Coraliomargarita algicola: one gene and its partner. The protein of the gene in region 1 binds, or shares a complex with, the protein of each later gene. Links are inferred from orthologs where the notes say so. Each region holds a gene or a part of one and is shown in the gene's direction. Other genes may lie near its edges.

Region 1 (3,649 bases):
ATAGGCACGCCCGCATAGGTTAATTGTTCGCAGGCATTACGCAGGGTATGGGTGCACTCGTTTGGATGGTTGACATGTATGCTCATCCAGATCGGGCCATGCTTTTTGAAAATCTCGCACAGTTCTGGCGTGATGCGCTGTGGTAAAAATACCGGGATGCGCGAACCGATGCGGATGAACTCGACATGCGGGATTTTACGCAACTCGCCCAGTAGGTGGTCCAGCTTGCGGTCGGATAGTAGCAGCGGATCGCCGCCACTGAGCAGGACGTCGCGAATTTCGGGATGCGAGCGGATGTATTCGAGACCGCTTTCGAACTCTGGGTGGAAGTTGTAATCCTGCGCATTCGAGACCAGTCGACTGCGCGTGCAGTAGCGGCAATAAGAGGCGCAGCGATCCGTCACCAGGAAGAGCACGCGGTCGGGATAGCGATGCACGATGCCATCGACTGGCTTCGTATTTTCTTCACCCACAGGATCCAGCATTTCCTCTGGGGCAGTGTGCATTTCGCCTGCGCGGGGGATGACTTGCCGCCGCACCGGGCAGTTTGGATCGTTGCGATCTATCAAGTTGAAGAAATAAGGGGTGATCGCCAGTGCCAGTTTGTCTTTGGCAAAGAGGCAGCCTGCCCGCTCGTCGGCGGTCAGTTTCATGTATTTTTCCAGATGCTCCAGCTTGGTGAGGCGGTTTTTAAGCTGCCATTTCCAGCTATTCCAGTCCTCGGCGGGCACATCCGCCCAGAGGCCTTGGCCTTGATGCCAGTTTTCGAGTGAGTCGTTTGGATACATTTTTTAAGCAGATCGGGCTAGAAGTTAAGAAAAGCGATTCTTCGGTAGTTGACGAGTTGATGTATCTACATACTTAAATATGTCAATGGCATCAGTGAAAACAAATGTGGAGATCGATGTGCTTGCGAAGCAGCTGTGGGCGCTGGGGGACCCTGTGCGTTTGCAGATCTTACGCATTTTGCCGACTGAGCCCACCTGTGATAATGCCTGCAATGTCTCAACCATTGCAGAGCGGATTGGGCTGTCGCAACCAGCTACGTCACATCATTTACGCATACTCCGCCAGGCAGGGATTATTACCAATGAGAAAAAATGCCGCGATATGATTTACTGGATCGATTTAGAGGCTGCAGCGTTGGTGCGCACGCAGTTGGGGGAGGTGCTGAGCTAATTTTTCGACTTAAAAAAGTGGAAACTCGTGGCATCCGTTTTAGCTTTTGAATTGCATGGCGCTGGATTCTCGTTTGGCTGCTGCGCTAACATGGCTAAAACGACTCGCACAGGACTTATCGCATTTGAAGACGGAACCGTATTCCGTGGCCGCGCTTTTGGCGCTGTGGCTACCAACGTAGGCGAGGCCTGCTTCAATACTAGTATGACGGGCTATCAGGAGATTTTGACCGATCCGTCGTATTTTTCTCAAATTGTTACAATGACAGCGGTGCAGATCGGTAATTATGGAATCTGCCCGGACGATGTCGAGTCGGACGGTCCCAAGGTCAAGGGATTCATCGTGCGTGAGGTCAGTCCCGTTGCCAGCAACTGGCGAAGCAATATTTCAATCCAGGACTATCTGGCAGAAGCGGGTATTCCGGGCATCGAAGGGGTGGATACGCGGGCGATCACTAAGAAGCTGCGCGTCTCCGGTGCTTTGAAAGCCTGTATCACCACAGAGGATATTTCCGAGGAAGAGGCGGTTAAACGTGCGCAGGAATTTGGTGGCTTGATCGGGGTGGATTTTGTTAAGGAAGTGACTGCCAAGGAGGCTTATCACTGGGACCCGGAGATGAAGCAATCGACCCCCTTTACAGTGGTCGGCACTGATTTGAAGCTGAATGAGGACAAAAGCGCGAAGCCACGCTTTAAGGTGGCGGCTATGGACTTTGGTGCGAAGTATTCGATCTACCGCAAGCTGCAGCACCATGGTTTCGATGTGCATGTCTTTCCCGCCACTGCTTCAGCGGAGGAGATTAAGTCCTGCAAGCCGGACTGCGTATTCTTGTCCAATGGTCCCGGAGATCCGGGAGCGGTGGAGTATGCACACGCTACGGTTAAGGAGTTGATTGAGGATTACCCGACTTTTGGAATTTGCCTGGGGCACCAGATCATTACGCACGCCCTTGGAGCGAAAACTTTTAAGCTCAAGTTTGGTCATCGTGGGGGCAATCAGCCAGTTAAGAATTTGGAGACCGGTAAGGTTTCAATCACGGCGCAGAACCACGGATTCGCTTCTACTCGTGAAGAGTTGGAAAAAACGGGTGCCATTGTCACTGAGATCAATCTCAACGACGACACTGTCGAAGGACTGCGCTTGAAGGATAAGCCCGTCTTTTCCGTGCAGTACCACCCCGAGGCAGCACCTGGCCCGAACGACGCCGACGCGCTCTTTGTAGATTTCTACAACATGGTTGCGAAGCACCACGGATAATTCGACCTGATTTTGTGGCGTGTCCGCTTGTCGGATGCCTACGTGAAGACAGGATCTAGTATCTCAGGATTGGCCGGATCACTGCGTACGCAGTTCTAGCTGCTATTCCTTGCGGAATATAGATCAGTTTGTTTGTCTGGCGCAATGCGCGTTACAATTAATATCTTTCTATTGCTTGTCGTCGGACTGCTGCTTGGTTGTCGACCATCCGTTGATGAGTCGGTGAGTCATTTTGAGTCGGGAGTTGAATATGTACTTTTGACTGATCCATGGAGTCGCTATCTCAGCGGCGCTCCGAAACTTTATACCGTACCTAAACTCACGGGGAGCGTGCGGTCGCTCTTATCGCAGGAGCAGGCATTGGCGAAGGTGATCTTGTCCGGCAGTGGTCGTGTGCAAGAGCTTCCAGAGTATCGGCCGCTGATTGATGCGTTGGAGGAGTTGAAGACAGCAGTGCCTAGTGCTGCGACGCGTATGACGACTTCGACGCGAACTGTATCGAGTGGCTCCCGCTCGTCGGCTTATGCCTCAGATGACTATAGCTATGCGCGTAATGGCGGTGGCGGCTCGGATGGGTATTCTTCTGTGATTGGTCGCGTGCATCGGAGTAGTTCTCCTGCGCTGGCGCGAAGTGTGGAAAATATCGTGGGTAATGCGACCTTGCAGGATCTTCATCAGAGAATTGATGCTTTAGATGCGCTAATTGAATCTTGGACGAGAAAGACTGAGGTGATGGTAGTTGGCGGGATCGACGGTGCGATGCGCTCGGCGAATTTAGAATATTTGGGCTCTTTGAACACGTACCTAAAAGATTTTCAAAGGATCTACGCCGAGTGGACGAAAGTCAAAGCGCGGGCCGACGATGCGGCCGCTCAAGCAGAGGCGCGGTTAGTCGAGTGGCAAGCCTTTGAGGGCGATGGCCTGGTTACGTTGGACCGGTATGTTCAAGGATATGCCACTCATGTGGTCGCTGCTAACTCGTTTGGCAGGTATGTACTACCCGCATATGAGGGGGTGGTTTTGATCGGCTGTCAGATGGGTGAACGAACCCTGTATTTCAATCTTTCGCAGGTTGCTGGTGATCCGCACCCTTTTCGTTTGGTTATTGTTGAGTAGTGGCTTCGACTTGAGTCGAAGCTGTGGCAGTCTTCGGTTGCTGGAGGCTTTCGATCCAGTCGGCCATGATGCGGGCGCTTTCGCGTAGGTAGATGTC
Region 2 (4,077 bases), 2.6 Mb from region 1 along the record:
GGTCAAAATCAATTGCTTCGCTCGTGCTTTTGACTGCACTGCTCTCAGAATTTGCCTGCTCCGTGCCACTTGAAGCTCCCAAACGACTAAAAAGCAGTAGCAACAATGGTAGAACGATCAATGCCGCCAGTACCATGGCGACGATTACGACGGGTTTTTTATTGCGTGTCATAGATAAAATAGAGTGAAAGAATAATAGAACGCGTAGGCGGAATGGCCATTAGAAAAACGCGCTTCCCGATATCTTACTTTTAAGGGCTTATTCTTGCTTGCATGGGAGTGCAAAAAAAACAGCCTTGCGCCAATTTATGCCAAAACGCACCGACATACAGACTATTCTTATCATTGGTTCCGGCCCGATTGTAATCGGCCAGGCCTGCGAATTCGACTATTCCGGCACTCAAGCTTGTAAAGCGCTGCGTGAGGAAGGTTACAAAGTGGTGCTGGTGAACAGCAACCCGGCCACGATCATGACCGACCCCGAGTTTGCCGATGTCACTTACATCGAGCCGCTTACGGTTGACGCGCTGGAGAAGATCATTCTCAAGGAAAAGCCAGATGCCCTGCTCCCCACCCTCGGTGGCCAGACGGGACTGAACCTTTCGATGGATCTGCACGATGCAGGCATTCTCGAAAAATATGGCGTGCAAATGATCGGCGCCAAGCCGGAAGCCATCATCAAGGGCGAGGCGCGCGATATTTTCAAACAGGCCATGCTTAAGATCGGCCTGGACGTGGCACGCTCGGCCACCGTCAATAACCTGGCGGACGCGCTCAAGGCGGCTGACGAATTGATCGGTGACTTCCCCATCATCATTCGCCCCAGCTTCACGCTCGGTGGCTCTGGCGGCGGGATCGCTTATAATCGCGAAGAATATGAGCGCATGGTGCAAAACGGCCTCGATATGTCGCCCACCACCGAAGTGCTGGTCGAAGAGTGCTTACTCGGCTGGAAGGAATACGAGATGGAGGTCATGCGCGACCACAAGGATCAGTGCGTGGTCATCTGCTCGATTGAGAATTTCGACCCGATGGGCGTCCACACCGGTGACTCCATCACGGTGGCACCGGCCATGACGCTGACGGATAAGGAATACCAGCTGATGCGCGATGCATCCTTCGCATGTATCCGTGAAGTCGGCGTGGAAACAGGTGGCTCGAATATCCAGTTCTCGGTCAACCCGAAGAATGGCCGCATGGTCGTGATCGAAATGAACCCGCGCGTCTCACGTAGTTCGGCGCTGGCGTCGAAAGCAACGGGCTTCCCCATCGCAAAGATCGCGGCCAAGTTGGCTGTCGGCTATAGCTTGGACGAGCTGCAAAACGACATCACGCGTGAAACTCCGGCCAGCTTCGAGCCGACGATCGACTACGTGGTGACGAAGATCCCTCGTTTCACATTCGAAAAATTCATCGGTGCCGACACGACATTGACTTCTGCCATGAAATCCGTGGGCGAAGCCATGGCCATCGGCCGCACCTTTAAGGAGTCTTTCCAAAAAGCTCTACGCTCGCTGGAAATCGGCGCCAAAGGCTTTGTGGGACCGGCTAAATTTGCAGAGAAAATCACCGATATGCAGGCCATCCGCCAAGGCATCTCGATCCCTACTTGCGAACGTGTCTTTTGGCTGCGTCACGCCCTACTCAATGGCATGACGGATGAAGAAATTTTCGAAGCTTGTTCCCTCGATCCATGGTTTATCGATCAATTGCGTCAGTTGGTCGACATCGAGCTCGAGCTCAAGACCAGTAGTCTGGCAAAACTCGACGGCGAGTTAATGAAGACTGCCAAAGAAGCGGGTTTCAGCGATGCGCTGATTGCCGATCTGGTCAACTCCAACCGTCAAGCCGTGCGTAAGCGCCGCGAAAAGTTGGGCGTCATGACGAATTACCGTCTGGTGGACACCTGTGCTGCGGAGTTCGAAGCCTTCACTCCTTACTATTACTCTTCCTACGGCGCCGAGAATGAGATCTCCGTCACCGACAAGAAAAAGATCATGATCCTAGGTGGCGGCCCCAACCGCATCGGTCAAGGCATCGAGTTCGACTACTGCTGTGTGCACGCCTCCTTCGCCCTGCGCGAAGCGGGTTACGAGACCATCATGGTCAACTCCAATCCCGAGACCGTCTCCACCGACTACGACACCTCGGACAAACTTTTCTTCGAACCACTCACCCTCGAAGACGTGCTTGAGATTTACTACCAGTCCAAGTGCGACGGTGTGATCGTGCAATTTGGCGGCCAAACCCCGCTCAACCTCGCGACCGAGCTGGAAGCGCACGGCGTGAATATCATCGGCACCTCACCTTCCATGATTGACGCTGCCGAGGACCGCGATCAATTCCGCGACATTCTCGACCGTATCGGCTTAAAGCAACCGGAGAACCGCATCGCCAACTCACTGGAACAAGCCTACGAACTGGCCGGTGAAATCGGCTTCCCGATCCTACTGCGCCCCTCCTTCGTTCTAGGTGGCCGTGGTATGTTCATCGTCTACGACATGGACGAAATGAAGAAGATCGTGCGCGAAGTGTTCGACGTCGCTCCCGGCACTCCGGTGTTGCTCGACAAATTCCTGGAAGACGCGTATGAGCTCGACGTAGACTGCATTTCCGACGGCGAGACCACAGTGATTGGCGGCATGCTACAGCACGTTGAATTTGCAGGGGTTCACTCCGGCGACGCCGCCATGGTGATGCCCCCCCACACACTCTCCAACGAGATGCTGGATAAGGTTCGCACCGCCAGCTACGCACTCGCAAAAGAGCTACAAGTGGTCGGCCTCATGAACGTGCAATACGCGATCAAGGACGACGAGCTTTACATCATCGAAGTCAACCCACGCGCCTCGCGCACCGTGCCCTTCGTTTCCAAGGCGATCGGCGTGCCGCTGGCTAAGCTCGCCTCCCGTATCATGGCAGGCGAAAAGCTTAAGGACCTCGGCTTCACCGAAGAAATCATTCCTCCTTATTGGGCGGTCAAAGAATCCGTATTCCCCTTCAACCGCTTCCCAGGCGCGCCCATCATGCTCAGCCCGGAAATGCGCTCGACAGGTGAAGTCATGGGCCTCGACAAAGACCTCGGTGTTGCCTTTGCAAAATCACAGATGGCGGCCAAGCCCGCACTGCCCGACTCCGGCGACGTCTTTATCAGCGTCAAAGACGGTGACAAACAGCGTGCAATCGAAATCGCCAAGGGCCTAAGCGAACTCGGCTTCGGTATCTTAGCCACAGCAGGCACCGGCAAGCTGTTCAAAGAAAACGGTATCGAAGTGAAAAACGTCTGCCGCCTGAGCGAAGGTCGCCCCAACGTGATTGACCTGATCAAAAACAACAAAGTTTGTCTGATCATCAATACACCGCAAGGCACCGTGCCACGTCAAAACGAGAACGAGATCCGCACCGAAGCGGTGAAGCACAATATCTGCATTATGACCACCATCTCGGCCGCTTCTGCCGCTGTGGATGGCATCAAAGCGATCCGCGAGAAAGGCTACGAAGTGCGCTCGATCCAAAGCTACAGCCAAGAAGCGAATCCTAAGTAAGGAATCGCTACTTTCAGAATCCGCAGCTTTACGCGGAATTTAATCGACGGACTGCCTAACGAAAGTTAGGCAGTCTTCATGTTTATAAGAGTCGTACTACTTTTAGCAGCGATATGCTGCCTTAACGCATCCTCATGGGATATGATTGGAGGCATCGGCTGGGAAACAATCGGCTGGGACGAATGGGTGGCAGGCGATACTGCCAGCTTAATGGAACTGGAGGAATCGACTATATATGCTCCCGACGACGCGACAGAGGGTCCTTACTTCACGACCTACACAGGTACAAACTATTCCTTAGAAGGTAGTATTATATTCTGGGGACTCGACGATTGGGTCGATTACGAAGACGCAGGTGAAACTTTTGAAATCGAATTGATCAATGCACCCGCCGAGCTACAGGTTCATCCAATAAACTCCAGTTACGAGAGCAAATACCAAATCACCTGGACAGCTCCTAACGTCCCCACAGCCACGGAGTATACATTTACAGTAAGTGTCACCATCTATTATGCAGAGGAAATCACCGAAG

What was found. The genes of interacting proteins can lie anywhere in the genome.
Region 2: the proteins of carA (region 1) and carB are in contact, whole or in part, in a solved structure (PDB 1KEE), measured with the Escherichia coli proteins. The link is inferred for Coraliomargarita algicola from one-to-one orthologs.

Annotation. Positions count from the first base shown.
Region 1 is NZ_CP138858.1:2,683,825-2,687,473, reverse strand. What follows is about bases 368-3,352. They hold carA (glutamine-hydrolyzing carbamoyl-phosphate synthase small subunit), read left to right. Parts: upstream 368-1,269; coding sequence 1,270-2,436; downstream 2,437-3,352. Other genes in these bases: SH580_RS10815 (hypothetical protein), read left to right, coding at 2,581-3,352; SH580_RS10825 (ArsR/SmtB family transcription factor), read left to right, coding at 874-1,179; SH580_RS10830 (KamA family radical SAM protein), read right to left, coding at 368-788. In the rest of the region: more of SH580_RS10830, read right to left, coding at 1-367; more of SH580_RS10815, read left to right, coding at 3,353-3,552; SH580_RS10810 (carboxy terminal-processing peptidase), read right to left, coding at 3,539-3,649. UniProt on the Escherichia coli protein: Small subunit of the glutamine-dependent carbamoyl phosphate synthetase (CPSase).
Region 2 is NZ_CP138858.1:5,314,450-5,318,526, reverse strand. The notes cover bases 1-3,745. They hold carB (carbamoyl-phosphate synthase large subunit), read left to right. Parts: upstream 1-308; coding sequence 309-3,545; downstream 3,546-3,745. Other genes in these bases: SH580_RS21670 (FG-GAP repeat protein), read left to right, coding at 3,687-3,745; SH580_RS21680 (hypothetical protein), read right to left, coding at 1-172. Outside these bases: more of SH580_RS21670, read left to right, coding at 3,746-4,077. UniProt on the Escherichia coli protein: Large subunit of the glutamine-dependent carbamoyl phosphate synthetase (CPSase).